3 regions of the Guptibacillus hwajinpoensis genome follow, and region 2 is predicted to be linked to each of the others. Evidence: riboswitches for the same ligand, from Rfam matches in the RefSeq annotation. Region 2 holds a riboswitch; each other region holds the start of a gene.
The links. Region 2 has a riboswitch for thiamine pyrophosphate ahead of ABFG93_RS00420 (3-oxoacyl-ACP reductase). Riboswitches for the same ligand answer to the same signal wherever they lie in the genome.
Positions count from the first base shown of each region.

Region 1: linked by a shared signal. The riboswitch ahead of tenA (thiaminase II) and the one ahead of ABFG93_RS00420 (3-oxoacyl-ACP reductase) in region 2 are both predicted to bind thiamine pyrophosphate.
Region 3: linked by a shared signal. The riboswitch ahead of thiE (thiamine phosphate synthase) and the one ahead of ABFG93_RS00420 (3-oxoacyl-ACP reductase) in region 2 are both predicted to bind thiamine pyrophosphate.

Region 1 is NZ_CP156674.1:749,379-760,467, reverse strand. It holds gene ABFG93_RS03905 (Ku protein) at 1-748, opposite strand, end outside; gene ABFG93_RS03900 (SDR family oxidoreductase) at 878-1,747, opposite strand; gene ABFG93_RS03895 (histidine kinase N-terminal domain-containing protein) at 1,893-3,053, shown strand; TPP riboswitch at 3,092-3,194, shown strand; gene tenA (thiaminase II) at 3,330-4,022, shown strand; gene ABFG93_RS03885 (ECF transporter S component) at 4,019-4,597, shown strand; gene ABFG93_RS03880 (ABC transporter ATP-binding protein) at 4,609-6,057, shown strand; gene ABFG93_RS03875 (energy-coupling factor transporter transmembrane component T family protein) at 6,035-6,829, shown strand; gene ABFG93_RS03870 (hypothetical protein) at 6,902-7,033, opposite strand; gene ABFG93_RS03865 (DegV family protein) at 7,121-7,975, opposite strand; gene ABFG93_RS03860 (YitT family protein) at 8,293-9,102, shown strand; gene ABFG93_RS03855 (NifU N-terminal domain-containing protein) at 9,718-9,978, opposite strand; gene ABFG93_RS03850 (GNAT family N-acetyltransferase) at 10,044-10,502, opposite strand; gene ABFG93_RS03845 (diphthine--ammonia ligase) at 10,650-11,089, shown strand, end outside.
Region 2 is NZ_CP156674.1:82,040-93,128, reverse strand. It holds gene ABFG93_RS00455 (NADP-dependent oxidoreductase) at 1-858, shown strand, start outside; gene ABFG93_RS00450 (GNAT family N-acetyltransferase) at 1,489-2,070, shown strand; gene ABFG93_RS22985 (hypothetical protein) at 2,883-3,125, shown strand; gene ABFG93_RS00440 (hypothetical protein) at 3,196-3,804, shown strand; gene ABFG93_RS00435 (GNAT family N-acetyltransferase) at 4,048-5,277, shown strand; gene ABFG93_RS00430 (DUF523 domain-containing protein) at 5,553-6,011, shown strand; partial or broken gene ABFG93_RS00425 (helix-turn-helix domain-containing protein) at 6,623-7,011, shown strand; TPP riboswitch at 7,137-7,237, shown strand; gene ABFG93_RS00420 (3-oxoacyl-ACP reductase) at 7,385-8,137, shown strand; gene ABFG93_RS00415 (LLM class flavin-dependent oxidoreductase) at 8,220-9,527, shown strand; gene ABFG93_RS00410 (hypothetical protein) at 9,935-10,147, opposite strand; partial or broken gene aroA (3-phosphoshikimate 1-carboxyvinyltransferase) at 10,322-11,089, opposite strand, start outside.
Region 3 is NZ_CP156674.1:3,724,304-3,735,392, forward strand. It holds gene ABFG93_RS19200 (M14 family metallopeptidase) at 1-1,147, shown strand, start outside; TPP riboswitch at 1,199-1,316, shown strand; gene thiE (thiamine phosphate synthase) at 1,465-2,097, shown strand; gene thiS (sulfur carrier protein ThiS) at 2,094-2,291, shown strand; gene ABFG93_RS19215 (thiazole synthase) at 2,296-3,054, shown strand; gene thiO (glycine oxidase ThiO) at 3,076-4,158, shown strand; gene thiD (bifunctional hydroxymethylpyrimidine kinase/phosphomethylpyrimidine kinase) at 4,184-4,996, shown strand; gene ABFG93_RS19230 (ABC transporter ATP-binding protein) at 5,134-5,829, shown strand; gene ABFG93_RS19235 (ABC transporter permease) at 5,833-6,603, shown strand; gene ABFG93_RS19240 (MTH1187 family thiamine-binding protein) at 6,606-6,911, shown strand; gene ABFG93_RS19245 (DUF2759 domain-containing protein) at 6,957-7,142, opposite strand; gene ABFG93_RS19250 (hypothetical protein) at 7,288-7,764, opposite strand; gene ABFG93_RS19255 (MBL fold metallo-hydrolase) at 7,841-8,482, shown strand; gene ABFG93_RS19260 (SAM-dependent methyltransferase) at 8,483-9,565, shown strand; gene ABFG93_RS19265 (DUF2626 domain-containing protein) at 9,609-9,854, opposite strand; gene ABFG93_RS19270 (Spx/MgsR family RNA polymerase-binding regulatory protein) at 10,103-10,486, shown strand; tRNA gene ABFG93_RS19275 (tRNA-Gln) at 10,494-10,568, opposite strand; gene ABFG93_RS19280 (hypothetical protein) at 10,874-11,068, shown strand; gene ABFG93_RS19285 (YbjQ family protein) at 11,049-11,089, shown strand, end outside.

The DNA of each region.
Region 1 (11,089 bases), 670 kb from region 2:
CTTGTAGGGCGTCCATCAAGTCTGCGACATTCCGTTTTGGTTTTTCTTCAACCACTTTGATTTCATCACCGGAAATTTTGCTTTCAATCAAAGCCATGATCGCTTCCCGTCGTTCGTCTTTGTAGTTGGAAGGCTCAAACTTTGTTGTTAGCTGTTCGATGAGCTGTTTAGCTAACTTCTTTTCTTTGTCGCTTACTTCTAGCTCTTCTGGTAAATCGGGGACGTTATCGATGGCTCTAACTTCATCAGGGAAATACATGGTTTCAAGCATTAATCCTTTCTCATACACTCGAACCGCTGCCAGATGCTCTTTGGAGCGAATTGTAATCTTAGCAAGTCCGATCCTCCCGGATTCCTCCATAGCTTGTTTTAACAGCATGTAAGGTTTATTGCCGTTATCATTTGGCCCAATAAAATAAGAGCGGTTGAAATATACAGGATCGATGTCAGTCAGTTCAATGAAGTCTACAATTTCAACTGACTTATTTTTTTCGCGTGCAAGTGATTCGATTTCATCTTTTTCCATAATCACAAACTTACCCTCTTCATATTCATAACCCCGAACAATTTCATCTGATTCTAACGAGCGATCACAATTGGGACAGCGCTTTTCATACTTTATTGGCGTGTGGCACTCCTGGTGAAGGTACCGCATTTTAATATCCTTATCTTCTGTAGCCGCATAAAGTTTGATTGGAATATTAACAAGTCCAAAACTAATCGCTCCTTTCCACATCGTATGCATCATGATCATCCTCTCAAAGTTAACTTTCCATTAGTTTCTCACCATCGTTTAAAACCATAATAGAAAATAGTGGAAGAGGCATATTGAGCGACTCTGTATTATACATAAAAAAACCTCCTTGAGAAGGAGGTTTTAAGACGTCACATATTGCCCGCCGTTAATGTGAAGGGTTTGGCCAGTCATGTATGAGGATCCGTCTGAGCCAAGCAATACATAAGCTGCGGCCAGCTCTTCCGGTTGCCCTGGTCTTCCCATTGGGGTATTCGTACCAAAATTTTTCACTTTCTCAGCAGAGAATGTGGAAGGAATAAGCGGTGTCCAGATTGGACCAGGTGCCATGCTATTTACACGAATGCCTTTGCCTACCAGTGATTTCGCAAGGCTTCTTGTGAAAGCAGTTATGGCGCCTTTCGTACTGGAGTAATCAATGAGCTGCTCGTTTCCTTCGTATGCTGTTACAGAGGACGTATTGATGATCGCACTTCCTTTCTTGAGGTGTGGAAGTGCGGCTTTTGTTAAATGAAACATTGAGAAGACATTGGTGCGAAAGGTTTTCTCTAATTGTTCAGCCGTTATCTCCTCCAGTCCTTGTTTAGGATGCTGTTCTGCGGCGTTATTAATTAACACATCAAGTTGCCCATAGTGCTCGATTACCTGGTTAATCACACTTGAGCAAAAAGCTTCGTCACCAATATCTCCCGGTAGAAGAAGACATTCGCTGCCCTCATCTTCAATTTGCTTTTTGGTATTCTCAGCATCTTCATGCTCATCGAGGTAAACAATTGCAAGCTTTGCTCCTTCTTTCGCATATGCGATAGCGGCTGCTTCACCAATACCACTGTCGCCTCCAGTGATAAGTGCTACTTTGTTCGATAATTTCCCTGAACCTTTATAATCGTTATCCTCAGTCAGTGGAGAAGGGTTCATTTCCTTCTCTGAACCTGGTTGGTGATTTTGATGTTGGGCGGGTTGGCCGTTAGTTTGTCTGAATTCAGGACGCATAAGTAATCTCCTTTCGGTAATGTGTATATGAAAGGATTTACCAATTTTTCTTGTTTTCAAACCTGAAATCGTAAGACCATGTGAGGAAAAACGTAATACGTGATAAAATGAAACAAACTTACCAGTAGTCAGTGAGGCGAATGTCATGAGTAGTAACCACTTAAAACAAAATTTTGAAGAGCAGCTTGCCACGTTTCTCGAACGTTTTCAGCCTGAAATTGTAAATAGGTGGCTTGCTATTGCGAGACTTTCACCGGATGATCCCTATTATGAAGAAATAATCAAAAATGGAAAACGAACAGTAGAATTAATCACAAAGTATATTCGTAATCAGGATGAAAGCTGGATTAAAACACTAACAAAGAAAATTGCAAGTGAGCGAATTGAGGCCAATGTTAATATTGGAGAATTAGTAGCCAATATTAATTCAGGAAGATCAGTTGTCATCTCGGTTCTCAATCAATCAGAATTTAATCGAAACGAGCTTTCGAAAGCCCTTGAAATCATAAACAAATACTTTAATGCGTATTTGTATCATTCCGTGACAGAGTACACGAATCTTAAAGATAGCATCATTCAGGATAAAAATAAATTCATCCAGGAGATGCATAGTGATCGATTAACAATCCTTGGGCAGCTTGGAGCAAGTTTCGCTCATGAATTTCGAAATCCGTTAACCTCTATTAAAGGATTTTTAAAGCTGCTTGAGCATAATCAAGCGATGAATAAAGAAATGTGGCAACACTACTTTGCAATTATCAATGGAGAAATGGAAAATCTTGAAAAAAAGGTTAGTCAATTTCTATATTTATCAAAAATGCGAGGTATTGATGATAATCCGTTACCTGCAAATGTAAGCGACTTGCTAGCTTATACAACGGAAGTTCTTTACCCAAGGCTGTTGGAATCAATGATTGAGGTGAAAACAACCATTGAACAGGATTTAATGGTATATGGGGTAGAAGAGCAGTTAAAACAGGTTATCCTTAATATCATGATCAATTCTATTGAAGAATTGAATGAAAATCCTGTGAAAAACCGTCTGATTGAAATCAATGGCAGATGCGATGGTCAGCTAATAGTCATTGAAATTACTAATAATGGCAAGTTGATACCAACTCATCTTATAGATCGCATATTCGATCCCTTCATTAGTACAAAGAATCTTGGAACGGGACTTGGTTTATCGGTATGTAAGCAGATTATTGAAAAACATAAGGGTTTTATTAATGTTCGGTCAAATGAAACCAAAACGACTTTTGTTATCAAACTTCCGGTTATGGTTGACAATGAGTGGAAAGCATAGTAGTTTATAAACTATATTACATGAATTAAAAGCTTTTTAATATCCACTAGGGGAGTCATTTACGTGACTGAGACAGGATTGCCTGGACCCTTTGAACCTGATCTGGTTAGCGCCAGCGGAGGAAAGTGGAGACGGATGCAATCGCAGCCGCTCCATTTTTGGAGCGGCTTTTATATGTCTTTACATATAAAAGGTGATACCAAAAATGACGGAGATCGCATTCACTCTCCTTTCCCTCTTCATCAGGCGGATGAAAAGCGGAGAGGAGTTTTTTATATGTCATTTACGCAAGAGCTAAGAGAGGAAGCTGCCCCGATTTTTGAGGCTATTTTTGATCATCCTTTCGTACGAGGGATAGCTGCTGGGGAATTAGAAAAGGATCAGCTTGTTCACTATGTTAAGCAGGATTTTGAGTATTTAAACACGTTTATGAAAATCTATGGTATGGCTGTTTCAAAGTGTGAAACAAGAGAAGAAATGGCGCTATTTAATGAGCAAATTTCCTTTGTCCTCCATAGCGAAATTCACCCACATAACAACTTATGTCGCGCTGCTGAAGTAACTTATGAGGAGCTTCATGGGTTTCCACTTGCTCCGACCGCACATCATTACACAAGGCATATGCTTGAGGCAGCACATTCAGGAACTCTCGGTGAAATTGTTGCGGCTCTCTTACCATGCCCGTGGACGTATCTTGAAATAGGACAGCGTTTAATGGAAGAAGTCCAGCCTGATGAAACCCATCCTTTTTATGATTGGATTACTTTTTACGGAGAAAAATCGATGGAGCCTGTAACCGATCAGCTAAGAAAAATGCTTGATAAATGGGCTGAAACTGCACCAGAGAATGAATTAAAAAGGATTAAGGAGTATTTCATGATTAGCTGTCAGTTGGAATATGGGTTCTGGGAAATGGCTTATACTGTTGAGCAGTGGCCGGTTGAAATAGGAAGGGGAGTAAAAACATGAAACGCTTAAAATTGTCCGATATTTTGATAACAATCGTAATTGCGCTTGTCTTTGGCATTATTTATAAATTATGGGGCCCGGTTTACAACGTATTTAAACCATTTGGGCTTCATATCGGCGACCTCATTTACGGAATGTGGTTTATTGCCGGTACGGTAGCTATGCTTCTTCTTCGTAAGCCAGGTGTAGCTCTCCTGGCAGAGACTGCTGCTGCCTCTGGTGAATTTTTAGTTGGATCAGAGTACGGATTATCTGTTCTTTTATATGGCGTAGTTCAGGGGCTCGGAACGGAATTGATGTTTGCCCTATTTGGTTACAAGCGCTATACAGCATTTGTAGCAGCGCTTGGCGGTATTGCGGCAGCTGTAGGATCGCTCGTGATGGATGCGGCGTATGGCTACGTTATGGACCTTGCACTCTGGAATTTATTATTACTAATCGGTGCTCGTTTATTAGGAGGATTGCTGCTAGCTGGGATTCTAGCTTACTTCCTAGTTGAAGCATTGGAAAAGACTGGCGTTACAAGTCTGATTCGACCAGCAAGTGACGAGGACTATAAAGCGCTTGATCGTTGAGGAGTGATTGTATGAAAGCAGGCGTTACGAATTTGCGCGTAAAATATGCAGGTGTACCAACATTATTGTTTGAGGATTTATCTCTTAATATCTCTCAAGGCGAGAAAGTGCTATTTCTCGGACCTAGTGGATGCGGGAAATCGACGTTACTTCAAATACTGTCAGGATTAATCCCGAATGCCGTTCCAGTACCAATGAAGGCAGATGAAGCGATCATACCCGAATCCACTGGGGTCGTCTTCCAGGATCCCGATGCACAATTTTGTATGCCATACGTAGATGAAGAAATTGCGTTTGTGCTAGAGAATCGAGCAGTGCCTCAGTCTGAAATGAAGGGACTTATTCAGCACTATTTAAAGAAAGCGGGTCTTTCGTTTAACGATCCCCATATTGAAATTAGTACGCTCTCGCAAGGGATGAAGCAGCGCCTCGCAATTGCTTCTATGCTTGCACTCGAGCCTGAAATGATTTTCCTTGATGAACCAACAGCACTACTCGATCCAGAAGGAACGACAGAAGTCTGGACTACCATAAAAGAAATTAAAGCGAAACAAACCATGATTATTGTAGAGCATAAAATTGATGAGGTGATTGACTTTGTCGACCGGATTGTTTTGTTTGATGGGGAAGGGAAGATTCTTGCTGATTCAGACCCAAACACCATTTTTTCATTTTATAAACAGCAATTAAAGAATTATGGCATTTGGTATCCGGGTGTCTGGGAAGAGCATGTGAGTGAAAATGTTATCCCGCAAGTAAATACAGGGGGGATGGTTTTATCTATCCATAATTTAAAAGGTTATCGTGGAAAAGTTCCTAAAATTGATGTGCGTGAGATCACGGCGAATGAAGGGGAATGGATCGCGATAACGGGTGAAAATGGAGCGGGAAAGAGCTCCCTTCTATTAAGCTTGATGAGCGTTATGAAAACTACCGGTCATAAAATAATTTATGGCCAGGAGCTAAAAACGGTAAGTGATGCGCGTCAGCAATTTGCATTTGTTTTTCAAAATCCAGAATTTCAGTTTGTGACCAATTCAGTTTATGAAGAGCTTGCATATTCCCTTGAGATTACTGGTGATCCAGAAGTTAACGAAAAAGTGGTATCATGGCTGCATTCGTATGAATTGGACCACGTGAGCACCCTTCATCCTTATCAGCTTTCTACAGGGCAGAAGCGCCGCTTAAGTGTTGGAACAGCGATGTTTGGCGATCAACCCGTCTTGCTTTTAGATGAGCCAACATTTGGTCAGGATGCAAGGAATACCTTTAAGCTGTTACAGCTTTTTGAAGAGTTAAGGGCAAATGGAATGTTGATCTTAATGGTTACGCATGATGAGCATATCGTTAAGAATTATGCGACTAGAGAATGGGTGGTCGATGCCGGAATTCTTGTACAGGATCGTTGCTCAGATCGAATAGGGGAGGTTGATCGCCATGCAATGGACTCTTCAATATGAAGAAACGTGGCTTCATCGCCTGAACCCAGCGTTCAAGCTTACTTTCTTTCTACTCATATTTCTACTGTTGTTATTTATTCATAACCCCAATATGATTGTGAATATCACTGTAGTTCCCCTTATACTCGTATGGTTTGCGACAGGGCATAAGAAGAAACTGCTGCTGATTATGATGATCCCTTTCCTGATTCTATTTTTCTCAAGTGCCTCAAGTATGATTTTCTTTGGACAGGGGTCAACAACATGGTGGAAGTGGGGTCTCATTCATATCACTGAAGAAAGCTTTTATCGAGGGCTTCACATTGGGTTTAGGGCGCTGAATTTTGCATTGCTGGGATTGTTGTTTGCATTAACAACAAGACCTGTATCTCTTTTCTATTCACTCATTCAGCAGTTAAAAGTTCCACCGCGCTTTGCCTATAGTTTCATGGCGGCTGTCAGGATTCTCCCAGTGATGATGGAAGAATTTCAGCAACTGAGAGCTGCACTTCTGATAAGAGGAGTAAAAAAGAAGAAAGGCTTTGCTCGGATCATGCAATCTGTGAAGCTATATGCCGTTCCGCTCTTATCACAGAGCATTAGAAGAGCGCATCGAATCGCTGTTGCAATGGAAGCAAAGCAATTTAGTAACGAGAAACGGACGTATTACTACCAACAAAGTGTTTCAAAACGAGATCTTTATTTTGTGCTGTTTATAACAGGAGGTCTTGCGCTTGCCACCTGGATTGGCACGACATATCCTTATTTCGCGATAACTGATGTAAGACAATAAGACCCCGGCTCATCCGATGAACCGGGGTCTTATTATTTATCCAACAATTAAGGGTGGGGTGGAAGTTTTACTTTATAAATGATCCGAATCTTTTGAATACTGATGTTTTCCGCCTTCTCGATTTTCTTCTTTTAACCTGTTTTTCACCATTCGTTTTGCATTGTGGTCAACAGGTTTCTTATTGTTATCTTTTGTGGATGACATCGGTAGCCCTCCCTTAGCAATAGAATCTAACGCATACTTATAGGATGCACGTTTCAAACTAATCCTATGTAGGGAGGAAGTTTTTCCTTATTTATTCAAGAAAAACAGGGCAAGCGTTCCTGGGCCGGAGTGAGATCCAATGGTGGCGCCAACTTCAGTAATTATGAAGTTTTCACTGCCGTATGTTTCTTGAATCACACTTTTCAGTTTCTCAGCACTTTCGAGGTCATCACCATGCGAAATCCCGATGAGCTGAGACTGCAGGTTAACACCGCGTTCCTGCATGATTTCTACCATTCGTTTATATACTTTGTTTTTGCCACGGATCTTTTCGATGGGAACGAGTTTTCCATCTTCAACGTTCAATACGGGTTTGATTTTAAGCATTCCACCAATGAATGCCGATGCTCTACTTACTCTTCCACCACGCTGAAGAAATTCAAGGTCGTCAACGGTAAAAATATGTTCCATATGTGTGAGGTAGGATGTTGTTAAACTCTGAAGAATCTCATCAACTGATTTTCCATTTTCAGCAAGCTTTGCTGCATGAATTGCCATTAGTCCGTACCCAAGTGATGCGGCTTTCGAGTCAATGATCTCCATTTGAACGTCAGGAAAATCTCCCTGAACTTCATTCTTAATGACGGCTGCAGATTGATAGGTGCCTGAAATACCGGAGGAGAGCGCAATGTAAATAAAAGGCTGTCCCTGCTCTGCATACTTAACAAACGTTTCTCGTATCCTTGCTGGGGGGATCTGAGAGGTCTTTGCCATCGTACCTTCTCGAAGCAGCTTGTATAATTCTTTTGCCTGAATGTCTTCTCCATCATAGTATTCTTCATCTCCAACAATGACCATAAGAGGCATAATCTCAAGGTTGTGTTTACCAACCAGGTCCTGGGGTAAATCTGAAGCGCTGTCAGTTATAATTTTAACATTCACGGACAATCTTCCTTCCCATTTTTATTAGATATGTATGTAGAATCAGCACTGTTTTCTTAAAGTTTATCCCGTCCACAGGTGAAAATCAATCCTTTACAATATTGTAAGTGAAAAAGAGTTGACGTACTATGGTTAGTTTGTTTAGATAAACATGGCTTAGTAGTAGGGATCAGTAGAAATCCTCCTTCTTAAGAACTTTACGATTGAACCTCTATGCTTTGTTATGTATAATGATGTCTTCGAACTTATACAGTAAATGATCCTTATCAATTAAGAGGGTGTTAGAAGTGGAAGAAGTAAAAAAGATAATTGTTATTATGTTAGGTGCAGTTCTTGGAGCTGTCTCGCTTAACTTGTTCCTGATTCCTGCTAATGTGTATGCAAGTGGGTTTACTGGAATCGCGCAGCTTCTTTCAAGTGTGCTAAGGGATTATACCCCAATAAATATTTCTACAGGTATTGTCTTGCTGTTATTAAATATACCTGTCGCAATCCTTGGTTGGAAGAAGGTCGGGAAATCCTTCACGTTATATAGTGTCATTAGCGTTGGTGCAACTACATTCTTCCTTGGAGTGATACCGATTCAAGCTTTATCAGAAGATATCCTGCTGAATGCCGTATTCGGTGGTGTCATCACTGCAATCGGGATTGGCTTTACATTAAAATGGGGTGCTTCAACAGGGGGAATGGACATCGTCGCCATGATTCTCTCTAGAATGAAGGACCGACCAATTGGAACGTACTTCTTCAGTTTGAATTCTTTAATCATTCTTACTGCAGGTATGCTTTACGGCTGGGAAAAAGCTCTCTATACACTTGTAACGCTATATGTATCTTCACGAGTGATTGACGTTATTCACACGCGACATGAGAAACTGACAGCTATGATTGTCACTGCAAAAGGGGATGAACTGCAAAAAGCCATTCACGATCGTCTCGTTAGAGGGATTACCAAACTCCCTGCAAAAGGAGCTTACCGCGGAGAAGACAAAGAAATGCTCATGATCGTCGTCACACGTTATGAACTATACGACCTAGAGCACGTCATCCACGACATCGACCCAACCGCATTCACCAACATCGTCAACACCACCGGAATCTTCGGCTTCTTTAGAACAGATGGTTAGTTTGAAAAGCGGAAGTGACCGAGGGTCTGGCCACTGCAGCTTGATCTCACGAAAAGCGAAGACGAGCGTTTAGAAACGGAGATATTGGAACTCTTTCACAGGAACACGTTTGTTGTGTTCCTGTGAAAGAGTGAAATATCGCAGTTTCTGCGAGTCATAGCTAGATACGAAAAGCGGAAGAGGGCATTTAGACTCGGCAGGCACTGGAGCCTTTCAAAATGAACACGGGCTTTGTGTTCAGGTTGAAAGGTGAAGTGTCCGAGAATCTGCCCCTGCAGCTAGACACGAAAAGCGGAAGAGCCCGTTTAGCCCCGACAAGCGCTGGAACCCTTCAATTTGAACACGACCTTTGTGTTCAGGTTGGATGGTGAAGCGATCGAGGGTCTGGGCTCAGCAGCTAGACACGAAAAGCGGAAGAGGGCGTTTAGACTCGGCAGGCACTGGAGCCTTTCAAAATGGACACGGGCTTTATGTTCAGGTTGAAATGTGAAGTGTCCGAGAGTCTGCTCCCTGCAGCTAGACACGGAAAGCGGAACGGGCGTCGTTTAAATCCGCATGATGTTGGAGCCCTCTAAACAAAAAAGTTCCCCGAAATGGGGAACTTTTTTTCATTATTTAAGCATTGTTAGTAATTGTTTCTTTCACTTCAGGAAGCAAATTATCCCATTCAGCTTCAGGGATTTTGTTGATTGTAATGAAGTCCTGGTAACCAAATACATTATCAACACCATCTAATTTAAGTAATGCTGCTGCCAGTGGATGGTCCGGATTATCATTTTTCTTAAATGAATGACTTGAAGTACCTTCAAATAGCTGCTGATCAGCTGTGATTTTAATAGCATTTGGGTTTGGTGTGTGGTCTACGCGTAATTCCATGTCTTAAACGCCTCCTTTCTCTACCATACTTAGTGTATCAGAAACATCTCCAACAGCAAACGAAATTAAGAGGAGAAGGTGAAGCCGTATCGTTTTGATACAATATCGTGGAAACCAAGCGAATTGTACAAATGCTTTGTTACTGCATTATTAATGCCTGTTTCTAACTCTATTCCCTTGATTCCCTCATTCTCAGCCCAGTAGATCACATGAAGGAGGAGCTTTCGTCCAATGCCCCTATTCCTTGCATCCGGGTCTACAAACAATTCGTTCAACCATATGTATGGTCCACCGCTTGAAAGACTAACGCCAATATTAAAGAAAGCGATACCAAGAAAGTTATCATCAGCCTCAGCCACAACGATTCGAGACGCTGATTGTTCCTCAAGAGCAAGTTCGATTCCTCTTACAATTTTATCATAGCTACCATCGTGTTCAGAACGTGTAATCTGTTTCATCAATAATCTTGAAACTTTTGCAATCACTTCTTCGTTTGTTTGGCTCGATAGCTGGTATACATCCATTACCGTTCCACCTCCGTCATACTGTTTCGACTTTATTCATAAGAATCCCTGTTGGTTTTTCTTGAAGAAAATATTAAATAATTTCTAGATATTTGAAACATTCAGCTATTTTCATTCGTCTATAAGAGTAGGAAGGAGCCATACAAAATGAAACTCCTCTTTTCATGGAGCACTGGAAAAGATAGCGCTCTGGCTTTATACGATTGTTTGAATGATCCAGGTCAACTCATAACAGGTTTATGGACGACCATTAATGATCACAATGACACCATTTCATTTCATGGTGTCAGCAGGCATCTAGTCAAAGCACAGGCAGAAGCAATCGGTCTTCCTCTAACGCTAACAAATTTACCAGAAAACTGTACAAATACGCAATACGAAGAACTTATTAAAAAAGTTCTTGTGTCTGTTAAAGAAAACGGGGTAACCGGTGTTGCCTTTGCAGATTTGTTTTTACAAGATATTCGGGACTACCGTGTGAAACAAGTTAATGATATTGGGCTAAAGGGAATATTCCCTTTATGGCAACATTCAACCATACGAACAGCCCATCGGTTTTTAGCGACGGGTTTTAAAGCCGTTATAAC
Region 2 (11,089 bases):
AAAGGCGAATTAAAACTTTTGTTGCAATACGACATGCCTTTAACATTAGGGAACGATTTTAGTGGAACCATTATCGAAGTTGGTAAAGGGGTAACCAAATTTAATGTGGGTGATGAAGTTTACGGTCGTCCTCGTTCAGAAAAGATGGGTACATTTACAGAATATCTATCTGTTCATGAAGCAGATATTGCTTTAAAACCTAAAAACCTTAGTTTTGAAGAAGCAGCTTCTATCCCTTTAGTTGGATTAACTTCATACCAAGCACTTCACGATATATTGAGTGTGAAAAACGGTCAAAAAGTTCTCATTCATGCTGGCTCAGGCGGCGTAGGAACTTTTGCTATACAACTAGCAAAAGAAATGGGAGCGTATGTTGCAACAACTTCTAGCGAAGGAATTGAATTAACCAAATCACTTGGAGCAGATAAAATTATTAATTATAAATCTGTGAATTTCGAAGACGTCATAAAAGATTATGACGCAGTAATTGATAGTGTTGGAGGTGAAACATTAGAGAAGTCATTTTTGACAGTAAAAAAAGGGGGTAAAATTGTTTCTATCGCTGGAACTCCGAATGGTCGTTTCGCAAAAGAAATGGGACTTGGTCTAATTAAGAAAATAATTCTCTCATTAGCCAGTTCAAAAATAACTGGATTGGAAAAAAAGTATGATATAAAATACACCTTTCTTTTTATGAAACATAGTGGGCAACAGTTAGATATTTTATCAGAACTTTTAGAAGCAGGAACAGTGAAACCAACAATTGACCGAGTGTTTCCTTTTGAAGAAGCTAAACATGCTTTAGCGTATACAGAGACAGGTAAAGCTAAAGGGAAAGTAATTCTTAAGTTAAGGTGATACTGAGTGTCTGAATGAGCACTAACACTATAAAAAAGTTACCTTACTAATACAAATGTTCTTAAACTAACGGGTTAGCGTTAGTGCAAGAAGCTAGTTTCCTTTTAGTACCTAATACCTATCGATTCTTTCTTCAACAATCAGGCGCGATTGCTGAACAATGAGCAGTAGCTTTTTTACTCGAATAGTTCCATAAATGATTGAATGTAAATAATTAAGAAACCCAGCTAATCTTCTAATGTGAAGGTAGCTGGGTTTTTAAAGTTGGATGTGCAAAATAAAACTCAAAATATACGCAAATTATCGGTCAAAGTGACAGCAAGTGAAGCAGTAATCAATCGTTACAAAAATACTGGTTTTTGGTAAAGCTATGTATTAACATGACAGTCATGTTAATCAGCAAACGGGCCAGATTGTTGCAAAAAAAATGAAGAATAAAATGGATATTTATGTTAAAGTACAAATGAGTTTGTGAAAGATTGTACTTAAAGTAACGAGGCAGATTAGTGGAAGAAGAGTTGCTTAACCTCCATATTTTATCTGACCCTTATAAAAAATAAACAACTGACACTTGGATACAGGACAGTTCGTTTATATAATTCTACCAAAGAAGAAAAGGAGAGAAGAATTATGGAGATAACACCAGTAGTATTAATAGGAGATAGAGTAAAGATACAACCTATGGAGGATTATCACGTACAGGAATTATTTGATGCGGGAAACAATCCAGATATATGGGCATACATGCCAATGAAGGTTCAATCGATTGAAGATATGAAGTACCTTGTGAATGGAGCACTTCTAGCGAGAGAGCAAGGAAGCGAATTTCCTTTTGTTATCTTCGATAAGGATTCGGGGAAAATTGTGGGAAGCACTCGTTTTCTTAATATATCCATACCAAACCGTAACTTGGAAATTGGTTGGACATGGCTGTCTCCAACTGTTTGGCGAACTAGAATAAATACGGAATGTAAGTATCTTCTTTTGAAACACTGCTTTGAGACACTTGGGACGATTCGTGTTCAATTGAAAACAGATAGTCGAAATGTGCGGTCTCAGCAGGCAATGGAACGGCTGGGTGCGGTAAAAGAAGGAGTGCTTCGAAATCATGTGGTTATGCCTGACGGTTATCTAAGAGACTCTGTTTTTTACAGTATAATCGACCAAGAATGGGTGCTAGTGAAGGACAATTTGGAGAGTATGCTACGATAATCCAGTATTTTCGAAGTGTTGCTTATTAAACTAACTGGGTGCGTTAGCGCAAGAGCTAGTTGCCTTTTAGTACCTAATTCCTATCGATTATATCTGCAACAAACAGGCGCGTTTGTGAAGTAACAAAAAAGGTCTAATTTCCCAATTTTAATGCTGGGAAATCGGACCTTTTTATATTTACATATAGTGCTAAATAGCACTTGAAAGGGTGCAAAATAACTCCAAAAGTGACAAAGAAAAGAGCTTAATTATAAAAAATTCTTATTCATTTATCTGGAGCTTTTCAGGAAAATCAAATAAAATAAAACACCTAGCCAGTTCTTTAGCACTGGCTAGGTGTTTTATTAATTATTGATTATCTTGAGAAAAACTTACATTTAATCGATTTGTTAATTTATTCAACGTTGGATGCAGTACAAAATAAATCGAAAAAACAATATAACCAGCACCAGATAGTACGAGGATGAATAAAGCGGAACTTATTTCCCCCAATAGACCCCCAAGAAAATAGCCAAGAGGACTTAAGGAACCTAGAAGAGAAGATAAGAAGGCAAACCCAATTCCTAAATATTCTTTAGGTAAATTAACCTGAATGAGTGTTTGTATATAGGTGCTTAAGATACCCACTCCTATCCAGGCAGCACCAAAGAATAAAAAAGGGACCAGAAATAGACCATGGAATTGCTTTTATCTGGATTGAGAGGCATAAAAGTTGGCTAGGGCTCTGGGAAGGAGAAGAATATTTAACCGAATACCATCCATCACTAAGACATGTGGCTTTTAGGATTCCATTTGAAGAGATGGAGAACTCTGTGAATTGGTTGCACAGTAAAGGGATAGAAGCTGTACCTTTCGGAAACAGGATATCAGTGCAGCCATTTGTATGGCCTAATCAGGGGAATGCTTCTGTCTATTTTAAAGATCCAGATGGAAACAGTTTGGAGTTCATGAGTTTTGTTTCTGTTCCGGACGAACTTAAACAAGAAAGTGGGAAATTTGAAATGACAAAGTGGATGGAAATAGTACGCCTAAGAGGAGAAGAGGATACCTTGTGAAGATAAGAAGGGTTACTTTAAAAACAAAAGATCTTGATAAAATGAAAATTTTTATACAGAAATTCTAGGTATGCCATTATCAAAAGAATGCCAAGAAAGTTTTCAGGTATCAATTGGTTCAAGTCAATTGAAATTTACATCAAGAAATGTAAAAGGCGATCCTTATTACCATTTTGCTTTCAATATCCCTTCAAATAAATTCAAAGAGGCTAAAGCATGGCTAGAAGGTAAAGTTGAACTGAATTATGAAGAAGGAAAAGATGAGGCGGATTTTCCGAACCTTCCTGGCCATTCACTATACTTTTATGACCCTTCTGAAAATGTAGTTGAGTTTATCTCCAGACATTCTATAGCCAAAGCTAGTGATGAACCATTTTCACAAAATAGCATTCTAAATATTAGTGAAATTAGCCTTACTGTGGATGATGCAATAAAAACTGGAAGACAATTAATGGACATTGGGATTAACGAGCGTGATAACCACCAAATAAGCGACGAATCACTTAATTTTATGGGGAATCGTGCAATTGGAGTCTTTATTTTGTTAGTTCAACTAGGTAGAAGATGGATATTTTCTGATAAGGTTTCTGCTATTTATCCAATTGATCTAGAGGTAAATACGAATGATCAAATAGTAGTAAATGAGAACCATGCAGTAACAATTAATCCGACTAGCTAATAGATTTTAGGTGCTTATTCAAGTATCTCGGAGCTTATCTTTAATAAGATAGGCTCTTTTAATTTGAAATAAAAGATTGAGTTATGTGGATTGATTTGAAATAATTGGTATTAGAGATACATCCTAAATGTTCTGGTAGGTTAAAGGTGTTGTTAGATTAAATTAATCGTAAAGCGAGTGATTCCAATGTGATTTCTGAGTTGTACAGCATCGATATTATAAAACTCAGGAGGTACTGCGGTTATGACAGAGATAGTTACATTCGCTCCTGAAAAGGAGTTTAGAATAAATGCAGAAACAGTCTTTCAAAAACATTCAGAGTTGATTAAACAAGTATTGCCTGAATCACAGGTTTACCACGTTGGTAGTACGGCAGTTAGAGGTTCTTTGACAAAAGGAGATGTCGATCTTCAAGTTCGAGTGACTCAAGAAGATTTTGCTAAAGCAAAAGAATCATTGATGGCAATGTATAGTCTAAACAATGGTAGTGACCAAACTTCCTTTTTTTGTGCATTTGAAAAGGAAGATGAAATACTCCCTGTTGGTATCCAGCTCACAGTTAATGGTTCTTCGGTAGATAAATTTCGCAAAGTAACTCAATTTTTCTGCGAACATCCATCATATACAGAAGCCTACAATCATTTGAAGATGAAGTTTGAAGGCGAAGATATGGAGGAGTATAGAAACGAGAAATCTTCTTTTATTGCAAAGATCCTTTCCACAACAGAATATGAGCAACTATCCAAAAGGATGGATCTTTATGAAAAAGTAAAATTTGTTGAAGGTGAAACATTTTTAACAATTGAAGAAACGAAGAATCTTACTCATTCGGAAATGGTTGAACTTATTAATCATTTGAAAATAGATCCTTCCATTAGTATCGTTAAAAATGTCATCGTCCTTGTTAACTCTAAGTTTAATAGTGAAATTGACGCACTTTTAGTAAACAATGGTTTTGAGTTGCGTGAGGAAAATATTACTGTACGAAGAGATTTAGATAACATTTCACTAAAAGAAGATGTTCACTTTTCAATTAAATCATTAAATGAAATTTCCACGAGTGATTTTAAGAGAGTTTGGAAAGAATCTATGGCTAACTCGTTAAATGCACCTTCTTCATTAAATGTAGATGAACAAATGCGAAGTGTAGAGGTTGAGCTAGGTCCAACCTATAAAGCATCTTGTCTTGTAGCATATGAAAGTGATCGTCCTTTAGGTGTAGTAATGCCACATATAGAACCAGGTACTACTAACGAAGGTCGACTTTTTTACTTTGGATTAGTTCGAAGTGAGAGAGGTAAGGGGAAGAGTAAGCAGCTTCATAAGCAAGCGTTGGAAATATTGAAAAATGATTTTGATGCTGCCTATTATATCGGGAGTACGGGAAAAGATAACACTCCTATGTTAAAGACTTTTAGAAATAGTGGGTGCACTATCGTTGAAAGCAATAAGGTATATAAGAGAAAAGTATAAATCATATACAAGAAACCATGAAGTTGAACCATCTGTTGTTTGAATTCCTCAGTAAACGTACGCCGTGATCGTTTGGTCATAATAGACGCTCCTCATATAAAGGTTTTAGTAAAGTCTATATGACCTTAATTTATTTGTCTAACTGAGTGTAGCCGATTCAATAAGACTAATATTCAACAAACGGGAGGTTCCTTGAATAATACTTTTGCGTATGTTCACGTAAATACATTATCCTTTTCATTACGATTATAGAGTATTTAAAAGAGGTGTGACTTATGATATTAGTGAGTTCCTGTTTAGCTGGGTTAGAGGTAAGGTATGACGGTCACCATAGTTTAAATACAAATGTTAGAACATTAGTAGAGGAGAATAATGCCGTAACTATCTGTCCTGAATTGCTTGGGGGATTTTCAACTCCAAGAGAACCTGCTGAAATAGTAGGCGGGGACGGTGAAGACGTCTTAAATGGTAAGGCGAGAGTCATTGAAAGATCTGGTAAAGATGTAACCCAACTATACATAAAAGGAGCTTACACCACCTTGGATAAAGCAATAGAAATAGGTGCAACTATTGTTGTTCTTAAAGAGAATAGTCCATCCTGTGGTAGTTCTATGATCTATAATGGGGAATTCATCGGTAAAAGGGTTTTGGGTAATGGTGTTACTTCAGCTTTATTAAAAAGAAATGGATTAAGAGTCATTTCAGAAAAGCAGTTTGCTGAAGGCTCATACTAACTTTTAATTAAACGATTAATATATTAGTACCTATCTTCATGATCTTCATGAAAAGGGAGCAATTCAAGAATAACCTTTGCCTGGAGGAACTACTTTGAGTTTATTTAAATCTATGACTAATAGACAAATGATAAATTGGAAAAAGGGAGCAATAGTTGGCTTTTATACCTATTTGATATTGTTATTTGTGAACTACACTCATAATCTAATTTTTACAGATGATTTCTTTTCATCGGCTATAATCTTTTGGTCGGGTTTAATAGTTGCCTTGGGTTATGAGATTGTCTTAAATCTTAATGATAAAAGAAAAATAAGAAAGATTTTAGAATGAGCGTGAATGACGTATAGAATAAAAGCGATTGATGTTGCGTCTTCCATTATAGGGCCATTTTCTGGAATAAAGAGAAGGGGTTATTAGGAAGTGAAAGAAACTCTAAGTTATTCGATTAATGGGTCTAGTAATGAAAAAAGAAGTAGATGTAAACGCTAGAATGAAGTTAACAGTTTTCCCTAGGCTGAATTTTACACTTTTGCTTCATCAATCTAAAACTCTAGTAAACTAATAATAATTGTTATTTTATTGGGGGGGTAGGATTTTGGAGGAGAAATTTATGTTGTATGTACAGATTCATCAATTGTATGAGCGAAAGTTTAGAAAGTCACAAATCGCAAAAGAACTTAAAGTGTCACGACCTACGATCTATAAATACTTACAAATGACATTTGAGGAGGCTAAAAAACTTTTAGAAGGCCCTCATCGAAACCCTAGAAAGTTAGCCCCTTATCGAGACTGGATTATTGCCTGGCTGGAAGAGTATCCGCACCTTAGTGCAGCACAAATCAGAGATTGGCTCCTGGAGCGTTATCCTAACTTGGTGATTGGGGAAAGTACTGTCAGACATATGTGAAAGAAATGCTTGAGATCTATCAGATTAAGAAAAAAGTAATGGTTAGGCAATATGAAACCATTCCTGAACAGCCAATGGGGAAGCAGATTCAATAGATTAGTTATGAAAGAAGATATAACATGTTAATTTTAGAATAACAAAGTTATAGAAATACTTTAACTAGCCATATTTCCTTGACATAAATTTCTTAACACTATAACATTAAATATAACTTAAATATATGCACTAGGGGTGTTATTTAACTGAGATGAGTATTAGCTCAAACCCTTTGAACCTGAACTAGCTGAAACTAGCGTAGGAAAGTGTAAACTCTAATACATACTTAAAGAGCGATTGTACCTTATTCTTAATATGTAGTTATTTGTTTTTACGCAACTTTCCTATGGGAAGGTTGCGTATTTTTTATTTTATCTATCATTTTATTATTTAAGTTTCATCAAAATTAAAAATATAGGAGTTGTTATGATGACTAGAACAGTATTAGTAACAGGTAGTAGTAGAGGTTTAGGAGCAACTATTGTAAAGACATTGGCACAACAAGGATTTCAAGTGGTTATCAATTACTATAAAAGCAAAGATGCTGCTGAGAAGCTCGTTTCTGAGATTGGTGAAGAGAATGCTATTGCAATTCAGGCTAATGTAACAAATCGTAAAGAAGTAGATAAATTGATAAAAAAAGCAACGGAATATTTTGGTCAAATAGATGTTGTAGTCAACAATGCATTAGTAGACTTCAAATTTGATCCAAACAAACAGAAAACCTTCACAGAACTCACTTGGGATGATTATCAAAAACAACTAGATGGTACTTTAAAAGCAGCATTTAATGTAGTTCAAAGCGTCATACCTCAATTTATTGAACGACAAAATGGAAGTATTATAAGTATAGGTACTAATTTATATCAAAATCCTGTTGTACCCTACCACGAATATACAACAGCTAAAGCTGGATTAATAGGTTTTACACGTAATATCGCTTCTGAATTAGGACTATATGGTATAAAAGCGAATGTAGTTTCAGGTGGATTATTAAAAACGACTGACGCCAGTGCTGTTACAACACCAGAAGTATTCGATTTAATTGCTCAATCAACGCCATTGAAGAAGGTGACCACACCTCAAGATGTAGCCAATATGGTCGCTTATTTATCTTCGGAAAATGCGAACGGTATTACAGGTCAAAATTTCACAGTAGATGGCGGTTTGACAATGAACTAATAGCTTAAATTACCATAGATAATCCTTCAAAAAAAGGAGTATACAAGACAATTAATAATGATGTATTTTGAGGTGTAAACAAATGACAAAAACTAAAGAAAAACAACTACACTTAGGTGTTTTGCTGTATGGTTGTGGACACCATCAAGCTGCTTGGTTAATGCCTGACTCAAGCGTTGAACGTATTGGAGACATTTCTTATTACCAATCTTTAGCACAGTTAGCAGAAAAAGGTTACTTTGACGCAGTATTCTTTGCTGATAATCAATCATTTCAAGGTAAAGATTCTAGTGATATGCCAGCATTTTGGTTTGATCCATTAGTCAATTTAACTGCTATTTCTCAAGTGACGAATCATGTGGGATTAGTTTCAACAATTTCAAGTACTTTTTCTAATCCTTTCACAGCTTCACGACAACTATTAAGTTTAGACCATATTACAAAAGGACGTGTTGGTTGGAATCTCGTTACGTCAATGACTGATTTAGAGGCGTTAAATCATAGTATGGAAGAACTACCTTCTCTTGACAAACGCTATGAGAAGGCAGATGAATTCGCTGCTTTAATGAATAAGTTATTTCTTTCATGGGACAGTAATGAGTTTCTACATCATCGAGAAGAAAGAACATTGATAAATCCTTCAAACATTCAGCCTTTTAATCACGATGGTACCTATTTTAAAGTGTATGGCCCATCCACTACGCCAAAAAGTCCGCAAGGAAAACCAGTATCAATGCAAGCAGGGGCATCTAAACAAGGCATTGCATTAGCCGCAAAATATGCCGATGCAGTCTATTCAGTGTCGTGGAACTTAAAGCAAGCAAAAAAATTTCGTAAAAAATTAGATGAACAAGTTAAACAAAGCGAAGACAGCAATAGACATATTAAAGTATTTCCAGGCTTAGTAACCTATGTAGGTCATACTCATGAAGAAGCTTTAGCCAAAAAAGCAGCATTAGATGAGCAATTACCTCTTGAAACAGCTTTAAAACAGTTGAGTTTCTTTATTCAACAAGACTGTTCTAATTGGAAAATTGATAAAGAAGTACCTCAATTACCCCCAGTAGAAGAATTTACTGGTCCAGTTGGACGTTACGAAACGATACTAGAAATTATTAATGATACACAACCTACAGTAAGAGAATTATTAGGATATCTTAATGCAGGCGGTGGACATCACACGCTGATAGGTACACCCGACGAAATTGTGGATCAGATGGAAGTCTGGTTTGAAGCTGGTGTGGCTGACGGATTTAATCTTATGCCTCCTACATTACCCGATAGTTTAGAAGACTTTGTTGAACTAATTGTTCCTGAAATGCAAAAAAGAGGTATTTTCAGAAAGAAATATGAAGGTCATACCTTCCGTGAACATTTAGGATTAACATAATAAATTATTATAAAATGACTGTACTAGTTGAAGAGGCAAGATGTTGGTATTAGTATAAAAACTTGAGAATCTTCTCGTAAGAGTAATTATAATTGGACTTACTGATTCAGACAATATTTATGTAATAGGGTATAATAATAAAAAAGGTGAAGAAATAACAAATAAAAAAGATGGAAAATACATTGATGATTAGTTCTGCAATCGGGCGCAATTCTTGAAGAGGAATTGTGCCTTTTTCAGTAATAGGGCCAAATTCTTGAACAACTATTTTAAAGTTAATTGGATAATTATGTGAAAATATTGTTGATATTGTGAAGAATGTAATCAACAATAGTAGGGGGCTATGGTTATTCACATAGAACACATTTTTGGCCAATAAAAAAGAGAAGGGATTTCTCCTCCTCACTTTAGCGACCTGCTTCTCTACGTTCTCTCAGTTCGATTTCTTTTTGAGCTTCATATATGTCGCCCACAAAAGCACTGAACGTACGCTTACCGAGTCTGAATGTAAAATTAGCACTTGTGTTACTCTGTTTAGAATCTCCTCCATTCACATCAATTTCAGGCATATTAACCTTAGGAGTGTACACCGCATTACTGGCTGGAGTCGCAACTTCCAAAGGGGGTACTACCAACATTTTGACGTAAAACCCACTCTATGACATTTTTTTGGAATTAAAAAGACTTTCCTGCGCTAAGAAGAAAAATCGTCTTTTTGTTTCTTGTTAAACTAAAGAATAATTAGTTTAATAAGGATTAAAACTACCCTTTGTTCTAATCAATTTAAGCAACATTTAAAGATGACGTATATTCAAGCCTAAGCTCTCCAACAACCTAAAATACTGGGGACAAGTTTTAGAAACACATCCTGGATCATTTATTTGAATCCCTTCAACTTTTGAACCTATAAGTGCTATTGACATAGCAACTCTATGATCATCATGAGTATTTAGCAAAGTTGGTTTCGGATTACCTGGATACACTTTTAATCCATCTTCAAATTCCTCTACTTTAATTCCTAACTTAGTTAAAGATTCACATATTACACTAATACGATTTGATTCATGATGGCGTATATGTTCAACATCCTTTATGGTTATTGGTCTATCTGCAAATGGAGCTATTGATGCTAATGTTAAAGTCTGATCTGACATCTCCCTCATAGAAATTTCAAATCCACCTTTTAATTGGGTAACCCCTTTTAATTCAATAAAAGATGAACCCTTTGTTACCTTACATCCCATTTGTTCAAGGACATCAACCATTTTTATATCTGGCTGTTTTGTTTCATAAGTTAGATTATCGATTCGGATTTTACCATTTGTCAGTGCTGCAAGGGCTAGAAAGTAACATGCTGTAGAAGCATCTGCTTCTAACTCTATATCATGTGGAGTGTAATGCGAAGGATGAACTACTATTTTTTTTAGGTTTTTATCATATTCAACATTGGCACCGAATTTCTCCATTAATTGTAGTGTTAAAAACACATAGGAATGTTGAACAATGTAATCCTTAATGTTCACTGTGATTGATTCTTTAGCATAAGGTGACGGAATCAGTAA
Region 3 (11,089 bases), 420 kb from region 2:
CAGTCGTGTTTTTCAAGTGCCACTCAAGCTTATTTTAGATAGTAATAATCTCGAGAATCCAGATCAGCTTGTCATTGGTGATGTCATTTTAATTCCTGGATATGTTACAAAACGGTATACCATTAAAAAAGGGGACACGCTCTGGAAAATAGCGGGTTGGTATGGAGCTCCGCTTGATGGCGTGCTCCTTATCAATGATACCAACCCTTTTGCGCTCGTCCCTGGGGAAAAAGTTGATATCCCAATTCGAGTGACATGGTCGCTTATTAACCCGAATCAAAACTATGATTACAATGTAATGGTAACCGACATTCGTAAACTTTTAGCAGTTTATCCATTTATTAAACGAGCGGTGATTGGTGAATCAGTTATGGGAAAGCCACTACCGGAGCTAGTAATTGGTAAAGGGGAAAAAAAGGTGCACATGAATGGCTCTTTTCATGCAAATGAATGGCTTACCTCGACGCTCATAATGAAATTTATAGATGATTATGCACGAGAATTAACCAATACACAGATGTTAAGTGGGGTAGTTGTCCCGCCTCTGTATGAATCCACTTCATTGTCAGTCGTTCCGATGGTTAATCCTGATGGGGTGGATCTTGTTATAAACGGTTTACCTGAAGAAGAACCGTTTCGAACGATTGCCGACAACATAAACAACGGAAGCGATCAATTTAATCGGTGGAAAGCGAACATCAGAGGTGTAGATTTAAACAATCAGTATCCGGCTAAGTGGGAAGTAGAAGCAGAGCGTAAACCCAAAAAACCCTCTCCAAGAAATTATCCTGGAACAGAACCGCTAACTGAGCCGGAAGCCATTGCTATTGCTGATCTTACAAGAAGAAAAAATTTTAACCGCGCGCTAGCTTTTCACTCGCAGGGAGAAGTGATTTTTTGGGGTTACGAAGGACTTGAACCGCCTGAGTCAGAAATTCTTGTAAATGAATTTTCAAGGCTTAGCGGTTATAGAGGAATTCGGTACGTTGATAGTTTTGCAGGTTACAAAGATTGGTTTATTAAAGAATTTAGACAGCCAGGATTTACAGTGGAAATAGGTAAAGGAGAAAACCCACTTCCAATTTCGCAGTTCAGTAAAATTTATCAAGATACAATTGGGATCTTTCTCTCTTCTTTATACATGTAGTTTGCTTGTTTTTTTCCGTTCTTTTTGTAATAATAAACTTAACTTCATAATGTTTGTGACTAGGGGTGCCCGCATAATAGGGGGGCTGAGAAAAAGAAACTACTATTTCTTTTACCCTTTTGAACCTGATCTGGTTGATACCAGCGTAGGGAAGTCGGTAGCGGTGTTTATACTGCCCTCATTCCTAACGCGGAATGAGGGCATTTTTACGTGCAGAGAATCTTTTATTCTAAGATGTGTTTATTTTAGAAGGGGACGAGGGTCTCATATTCCAGTGTTGGTCATAAAACATTTTAGATAAATAGAGGAGGTTAATGATGAAGGATTTCCAATTATACGTGATTACAGGAGAAGAGTTTCATCCAGCACGCGATCTAAGTGAAGTAATGGAAGAAGCCATATGTGGTGGTGCAGAAATTATTCAGTTACGTGACAAAACTAGTTCTAAAAAGGTTGTTCTTGAGAAAGCGCAGAAGCTAAGAGAGTTAACGCGAGAATACAACATCCCCTTCATTGTGAATGACCATATTGACGTAGCACTTGCGGTTGACGCAGATGGTATTCATCTCGGGCAGGATGATTTGCCTTTAGAAGTCGCAAGAACAATTGTTGGACCAAATAAAATAATTGGTATTTCTACTCATCGAATTGAGGAAGCTCGTGAAGCGGAAAAGGGCGGGGCAGATTATATAGGCGCTGGCCCTATTTTCCCTACAAATAGCAAGAGTGATGTTGTAGATCCAGTAACAACAGCTTATATAAAAGAAGTAGCATCGGAAATTACGATTCCTTTTGTAGCTATTGGAGGAATTAAACTTCATAATGTCGCTGAGGTAGTGAAAGCAGGAGCAAACCGGATATGTGTGATCAGTGAAGTTGTTGGTAGTGAAGATGTAAAGGGAACATGTGAGATGTTCAACCAATCAATTGAGGAGGCGTCCAATCAATGACATTATTTATTAATGGTGAGCCTTATGAACTTAATGTGACAAATTTGCAGGAGGTTATTGCTCATTTTGAATTACAGGAGGGCCTCGTAGTAACTGAAGTGGAAGGTAACATTGTTGATCGATCACAGTGGCTTGAAACGAAAGTAAGTGATGGGATGAAAATTGAGTTAGTTCATTTCGTAGGAGGGGGATGAGTTTATGAACGATAAGTTAACCATTGCAGGAAAGCAGTTGTCATCGCGTCTTTTTCTCGGGACAGGCAGATATCCAAATCCATATGTTCAAAATCAAGCCATTGAGGTTTCAGGAGCCGATGTTCTCACCTTTGCGATTCGGAGAGTAAATTTACAAAACCCTGACGAAGATGCGATCCTTCAGCATATGGAAGGTAAAACATTTCATTATTTACCGAACACCTCAGGTGCTACAACTGCAGAGGAAGCCATACGGATTGCTCGCCTTGCACGCGCCTCAGGGCTAAGTGATTGGATCAAAATCGAGGTTAGTAGAGATGAAAAAATACTTCTGCCAGACCCTATTGAAACGCTGAAGGCGACTGAGGTTCTGGCCAGTGAAGGGTTTATCGTACTTCCTTACACATCGGACGATCCGGCTCTTTGTTACCGACTACAGGAAGCTGGTGCATCAGCTGTCATGCCTGGAGGTTCTCCAATTGGTACTGGTCTCGGAATATTGAATCCTTACAATATTGAAATCATTACAGAACAGCTTTCTGTACCTGTCATTGTGGATGCAGGGTTGGGGGAGGCTGCTGATGTTACAAAAGCAATGGAGCTTGGTGCAGATGGTGTGCTTCTAAATACAGCCATTGCAAAAGCCAGAAATCCCGTCAAAATGGCTGAAGCAGTTAAACTGGCTATTCATGCGGGGAGATTATCCTACTTAGCTGGTAGAATTCCAAAGAAAAAATATGCGACTGCTAGTAGCCCCATATAGTACGTGGAAGGAGGGAACTTCTTGGCGAAAATTTCGATTGTAGGTGGAGGGGTAATCGGCCTTTCCATTGCTTATGAGTGCGCTATAAGAGGGCACGACATAACCGTGATAGAAGCTTTTGAATGTGGGGGACAGGCTTCTGGAGCTGCTGCAGGAATGCTGGCCCCATACTCCGAAATTGAGGAAGATCCTGATGATTTTTTTAGACTCTGTCAAAAAAGTCTCCAATTGTATCCTGAATGGCAGAAGGCGATTAAACAGGTGTCTAAAATGGATTTTGAATATAACGAGAGTGGAAGCCTTTATTGTATTTATCATGAAGCTGACCGTTTGTCACTGGAAACAAAACAAAGCTGGCAAAAAGACTTCGGAGTTGAATCCTACATTCTTTCAGGTGATGAAGTCAGGGAAAAAGAGCCAGAACTTTCAAAAGAGATTGTAGCTGCATTATGGTGTCCGGAGGAGTCTCATATCTATGCCCCTGATTATGTAAAAGCGTTATTGCAAGCCTGCAGAAATCTTGGTGTCAGGGTAATCGAGCGTGCTGGTGAAGCAAATCTTGTTAATCGTACAGTTGTAACTGATCAACATCAGATTGAAGCGGATATAAACGTTATTTGTACTGGTGCTTGGTCCATGAAGTGGGAAGAAAAACTTGGTTTCTCACTTCCTGTTTATCCGATAAGGGGTCAAATTTGCGCTTATGATGGGCCGAAACTGAACCATATCATTTTCACCAGTCAGGGATATCTAGTTGGAAAAGGCAACGGATCACTTGTAGCTGGTGCTTCAGAAGATATTGCTGGGTTTGATACAAATGTAACGGCGCATGGGGTTGGACGCCTGGAAAAATGGAGTAAAAAAGTAATCCCTGGACTTATCGGAAAAGCACCGTTTCATAGATGGGCGGGTTTGCGACCAGCCACACAGGATGGTTTTCCTCTTATTGGAAGAATCGCAAAGAATCCAGAGGTTATTTTAGCTACAGGACATTATCGTAACGGAATTCTTCTTAGTCCGATTACAGCAAAAATTGTTGCAGATGAAATCGAAGGAGAACCGCAAATGGTCTCTATTGATCGATTTAGACCAAATCGTTTTTAGGGTTAATAGAGAGGAGAAGATACGAATGAAAAAAGTGCTTACGATCGCAGGATCTGATAGTGGCGGAGGTGCTGGAATCCAGGCCGATTTAAAAACGTTTCAGGAGAGAGACGTATATGGCATGAGTGCAATTACAGCATTAACTGCTCAAAATACGCTTGGAGTTCATGAGGTTTTCCCTCAGTCAGTGGAGGCAGTCCGCTCCCAACTTGATGCTGTCCTATCAGACATCAGAGCCGATGCAGTCAAAACAGGAATGCTTTTCTCAAGTGACATTATCGAAATTGTAGCTGGAAAAATAAGGGAATATCAGCTTTCAAACCTTGTGATAGATCCTGTCATGATTGCTAAAGGAGGCGCATCATTACTACAAAAGGATGCGGTTCTTGCTATGAAAGAAAAATTACTTCCGCTTGGTGCTGTGATAACACCAAATGTCCCTGAAGCCTCAGCAATGCTAAATAACATGAAGATTGCTTCGATTGAAGAAATGGAAATTGCTGCAAAAGAACTTGCTCAATGTGGGTCAAAAGCCGTGTTGATTAAAGGTGGCCATATGGAGGGGGCTAATTCTATCGACGTGCTGTATGTGAACGAGCAATTTTATCACTATCAATCTAAGCGAATCGAAACCAAACATACACATGGCACGGGATGCACGTTTTCAGCGTGTATTGCAGCAGAATTAGCAAAAGATAAAAGCATACCTGAAGCTGTTTCAAGAGCTAAAGCATTTATTACGTCTGCAATTACACATTCCTTACCAATAGGTAAAGGAATAGGTCCTACAAATCATGCCGCATATCGTTTAAACGAGTTTAATTCAGAAAACGAGTAACTCTGCTAAATGCAGGGTTATTTTTTTCTTTTCAAAAGGTGATTTAAAATCAAGTGAGTGTTATCTTCGAGATAGTGTATAGAATTGGGGTATGATATAAACGATAATCATAAGCCATTTTCAGGAAAGGTTACGTTATGAAACCAATAATTGAAGTGAAAAAAGTGAAAAGTGAACGTGTGACAGGTGTGAACTTTGCTTTGAAGGAGGGAACACTAACCACCATTATCGGTCCTTCGGGTTCCGGAAAGAGTAGTCTGTTAATGTTATTAAACAGACTGGAGGATCCAGACCAGGGAGACATTTATGTAAAAGGGAAGAAGATTGACGATTATCCGATTGATGAATTAAGACGCAGCATTGGAATGGTGTTTCAGCAAGCGCATCTATTTGACGGTACCGTAAAAGACAATTTAAAATTTGGTCCTGATCTGAAAAAGTACTGGGATGAGGAACAGGGAATAGCACTCTTGAAAAAAGTTCAGCTCCATGAAGAATTTCTAATGAAAGACGTCGAGCATCTCTCAGGAGGGGAACAACAGCGAGTCGCTTTTGCTCGAACACTTGCAAATGATCCAGATGTGCTTCTGTTAGATGAAGTAACAAGCGCTCTTGATATGAGGACAGTTGAGTGGATGGAAGAACTATTACATACGCTCGTTTATGAAGAAGGGAAGACAATTCTTATGATTACACACGATTTAAAGCAGGCAGAACGATTGGGACAATACACGCTGTTTATGTATGAAGGGCGTCTCGAAGAGCGGGGAGAAACAGAAGAGTTATTTCATCACCCGAAATCAAAAGCTCTAACGCATTTTCTTGAGGGCTAGCACATGACGGGGATTTCGAATCTCTCGCTATTAACAATGATCCTTTTTGTGATGATTCCGGTATCACTTTCCTACCTTTTTTCCCTTGGAATCGGTAAATCAGCGATCTGGTCTTCCTTCCGAGGCGTTATTCAGCTCTTTTTTATAGGGTATATATTAACATTTTTGTTTTCAATGCCAGACTGGCAGGGAATAGGTTTGTGGATAGCTATCATGCTGGTGATTGCTGCCAAACAGGCGGGGAAAAGAGGAAAAGGGATTCCACACGCATTTATGTTATCATTGGGTTCATTGATACTGATTGAAGTGTTTGTGTTATCATTATGGATCCTATTTGATATTATACCGTTCCAATCAGAACAGGTGATTCCTATGAGTGGAATGATTATCGGGAATAGTATGGTAGCATCTGGACTCGCCTTTGAGCGAATGAAAAATGAATTTCATGATAGCAGGGGGAAGATCCTTGCTGCACTGTCACTGGGGGCTAATCCGGCTCAAGCATCGCAAATGATTATTAGAAAAACGATTCGAGCTGCCATGATTCCAAATGTGGATGGATTAAAAACAATTGGTCTTGTACAGCTGCCGGGAATGATGACAGGTTTAATACTTGGAGGAGCTTCCCCAATTGAAGCGATCCGGTATCAGATTGTTATTTCCATTAGTATTTTTTCATCGGTTTCGATTTGTGCAATGATTATTTCGCTTGTTACGTATCGATTCTTCTATAATCAAAATATGCAGCTTATTTCTAATGAAGGAGGTAATTAATCATGGCTATAGTAGATGTCACTGTGATTCCGATAGGAACAGAAACACCAAGTGTGAGTAGGTATGTTGCAAATGTACAGGAGGTCTTAGAAACGTTTACCGATCGGGTTACGTATCGCCTGACCCCTATGAGTACGCTAATTGAAGGAGAACTGTCTGATCTTCTTGAGGTGGTACAGGCCATTCATGAAGCGCCATTTCAAGCTGGAATTGAACGGGTAGCAACGAATATCCGTATTGATGATAGACGTGATAAAAAAGGAAAAATGGACGACAAGCTTGAATCAGTCGAGAGACACCTGAAGTAGTATAAAAAAGGAAGCCAGTAAAAAAACAGCCATATTGGCTGTTTTTTAGTGGCCTCCGCCGCCCCCGGATCCGAAAAGAATGTCGATCACTGTAGCTACAGTAAAAGCGCCAAAGACAAGCACCGTTAATCCTGCAAAGGCAAGACCCATAAAGTTTTTTTCACGTAAAGAGCGGAAAATGCCCCATACACAAAATAATGTAACGATTGCAAAAATAATTGATAACCCCATTTGGAATACCTCCCTATCCATGCACTTTTTATCAGTATACCCGGAAACGAGCAAGTTACGGCATGGTTAACTCTAAATTTTTCTGCATGGTATGTACAATAAGTCCTTTCTTATTTTAACCGTTTTCTTTTCATTTGTCGAGGCGTTATTCCGGCAAAAATGTAAGTTCAAGCTGGTATGCCCGTGCAATTCCTTCCATTAGTTCGGTGTGCATATGGTCAATGTAAAAAACGTCGTCGTCCTTCGCGATCACGTGTTCATCCATTTGCAGTTGTGCCATTTCAATCTGTTCCTCCACACCTGTTGATATGATGAAGTAAGAAACCAAATTTTCATATAGAAAATAGTTAGTATTCTGGGAAACAAAACCATAATCATAAAAAGATGCATAGGGATTTGCGTTCGGAGAAAGGGGGAGAAGAGAATAGAATTCTTCAAACACACCTTTAGATAGGTAGTAATCTTGAAGTGTCAAAGCTTCTTCTTTATTAGAGATGATGACCAGTCTTTTATCTCGATCCATGACTGTAGCAAGCTCAGCTGTTTTCTTGATGATTTGCGCAATAAAACCCGGCAGCTTTCCAATCGGTGGCTTCATTTCAACGCCATAAACCGTTTCCATAGCAATCGTCTCCTTTTGAACAATCTTTTGTATAGTGTAGAATAAGAAACATAATCTTTCAATGGAGGCGAATGAGATGGAATGGAAACAGATGGCGGTTGGACCTGTTCAGGCTAATGCAGGATTGATTTGGAATGAGAAGAAAGAAGCCCTCTTAATTGATCCGGGTGCAGAAGGAGGAAGGATTAAGAGGAAAATAGAAAAGTTAGAATTAAAGCCGGTAGCGATTTTATTAACCCATGCACACTTTGACCATATTGGTGCAGTTGATCTTATTCGTGAAGCCTACAATATCCCGGTTTATCTCCATAAATTTGAAGAAAAGTGGCTTTCAGATGCTTCATTAAATGGCTCGAAATTGTTTCCTATAGTAGAAAATATTGAAGGAAAACCAGCAGATTATTTAATTGAAAATGAATGCGACATGACGGTTGGATCATTTATGTTTAGTGTATTTGAGACTCCGGGACATTCACCTGGTAGCGTATCGTTTTACTTTAAGGAAGCTGGCATTGTTTTCTCGGGAGATGCACTATTTGCAGGGAGCATTGGAAGAACGGACCTTCCTGGTGGTAATCACAAGCAGCTGATTGAAAGTATACATAATCGTCTTCTCGTCTTACCAGAGCAAACAATTGTAGCATCGGGACACGGTCCTGTCACCACAATTGAGGATGAGATGGCTGGAAATCCTTTTCTTAATGGATTTTCTCTCTAAATGATGCAACTCCTGAGTAGGATTAAAGACGAAATTGAGCAGAGTCTCGACGAAGCTATCACTTATGAAAGGTTTATGTCACTTGCGTTATATGACAAAGACTATGGATACTACAATGTAGAAAAGCAAAAAACAGGGAGAGAAGGAGATTTCTATACTTCGTCAAGCGTGCATGGCGTATTTGCCAGGGTGATCGCAGGGGCACTTATAGAAGCCATTCAAGAAAATCAGATAATGCCTGTCATTGTGGATGTGGGTTCTGGGGATGGAAGATTTATTCAATCCTTCCTTGATGAAGTAAAGGAAATTAATCATTCACTTTACAAGAAGATTCAGTATTATGTAGTGGAATCAAGCCCCTTTCATCAAAAGTTAATAAAGAAACTGACAGTATCACATCCTGTGACTCTTTATGGAAATATAAGGGATCTTAAAGAAAGGTTGCCCCGTTTAAATGGTATTCTTATTTCTAATGAATTGCTTGATGCCTTCCCGGTTCGTGTCGTAGAAAAGTATGATGGTGAGCTTTTAGAAGTTTGCGTAGGACTGGATAATCAAGGAACGCTTATAGATATGTACAAACCCTGTACAAGTAAAAGAATCGTGAGTTGGATCGAGGACTATGGAAGTTCGATTGAAGAGGGTCAGCGGATGGAAATACCATTGATGATGACAGAGTGGTTAAAGGATGTAGGGACCTGGATTTCAAATGGCAGGGTATATACAATTGATTATGGTTATACAAATGAAGAGTGGAAACATCCAGCGCGAAGAAACGGGAGTTTACGCGGTTACAGTAACCATCAGATAATCGGTGATCCCCTGTTAACTCCAGGCAAAATAGATTTAACGACACATATTCACATCGATGCGGTTAAGAAAATCGGAGAACAGCGCGGTCTTACCTGGCTTTCATGTGAATACCAGGGCGCCTTTCTATTAAAACACGGTCTGTTGAACTTTATTCAAGAAACGAGTCCTGAAGATCCATTTTCACCTACTCAGCGGCAGAACCGAGCCATAAGGTGGCTCTCACAATCAAATCAGTTTCGAGTAATCGTGCAAGAAAAAAGAGAGAATTAAAAAAGACGATGCTGCAGTAGCGTCGTCTTTTTTATACATTCTTTTAATGTCCGCCTGATCCAGGTGACATCATGAACACTGACCAGTAGGAAAAACCGACCATAAATAATGTTAAGTATACTCCAAAAATATACAAATAAGTACGCTCTGTGAAGTTCAAGTAACTTAACGCTAAAAACATGCCGGTCTGGCCAAGGAATAGCAATCCAAGTACAGGCATATCACCGACAAAGCCCATAAGCGAGAAAATGCCAGTCCAGAAAGCAATTACTCGGTACATTCTAGGCATAATGAGTTCCTCCCTTGCTCGTTCATTCCCATACATATCGTATTATATATGAGTTGTTGTTAAAAAGTAAATGCTAGTCTCATGGCAAAATTGTGACTTGCTTTTTACTACCTTGAAAAGGGTTCCAATTTATTATCCCAAATCGTTCACAAAAATACAAATCTTTTTCTTGTACAACGTTTGTTTAATCGTTGTATAATATGGTGAAGATAGTCATTAACGGAAAACGAAACGGGGAGGACTCAAAAATGGAAGATACTTTGAAGTATTATACGTATCCGAGTTGCACGTCATGCAGGAAAACAAAAGCCTGGTTGAAAGAAAATGGTGTCGATTTTGAAGAACGTCATTTATTTAAAGACACACCGTCGATTGATGAATTGAAAGAGGTCATCACCCTATCCACGGAAGGTATTGAAGAAATTCTAGCGAAAAGAAGCAGTTCATTTAAACAACTCAATATCGACATTGAGAACTTAACAATGACAGAAATGCTTGAGCTGATGCACAATGAACCGAAGTTATTAAGAAGACCAATTGTTACTAATGGTAAGAAGTTAATTGTAGGTTACAATAAATCCGGTTTGCAGAACTTGAAACAACGCAAAAAGAAGCTAGCTGTTGTTTCTTGATAAATGGTGGCTGGGCTAGCTGGATTCGAACCAGCGCATGACGGAATCAAAATCCGTTGCCTTACCGCTTGGCTATAGCCCAATAGGTCTTATAAGACATAGTATAATCAAGGATGACATTCTTATACACTATTCTAAAAGCAGGTTTGCAAAAACCTGTTTTTGATTTGTGAATAATTTGTAAATGGTGAGATTTTAATGTAATGTCCTAAGCCATTAATGAATAAGATAACAGCATAATCCATGTCACAGCGATATGCGGAAAATTTTCCGCGTGTCGCTTTTTTAATAAATAGTAGAAATGTTTAACAGAAAATTCAAGGTTTTCGTTTGTGAATATTGAATTATATAAATAGTATTGAAAGAAGAATGTGGGTGACCGTTCTGGTGAAAACACTGCTTCTCTTTTTCTCAGCTGTATTTCAAGTTTTAATTGTTGTGATGTTGTTTGTCAATCGTTCATGGGTACCGCTACTTGCAATAGGTTATCTGGGGATGTTAACTCTATTAATTATTGCCTTACTAAAAGACAAACGAAACGTTGAAAAGGAGGAGAAAGAGGATGATTATCGTAACTACTGATGGTGTTGCGAATAAAGAAAT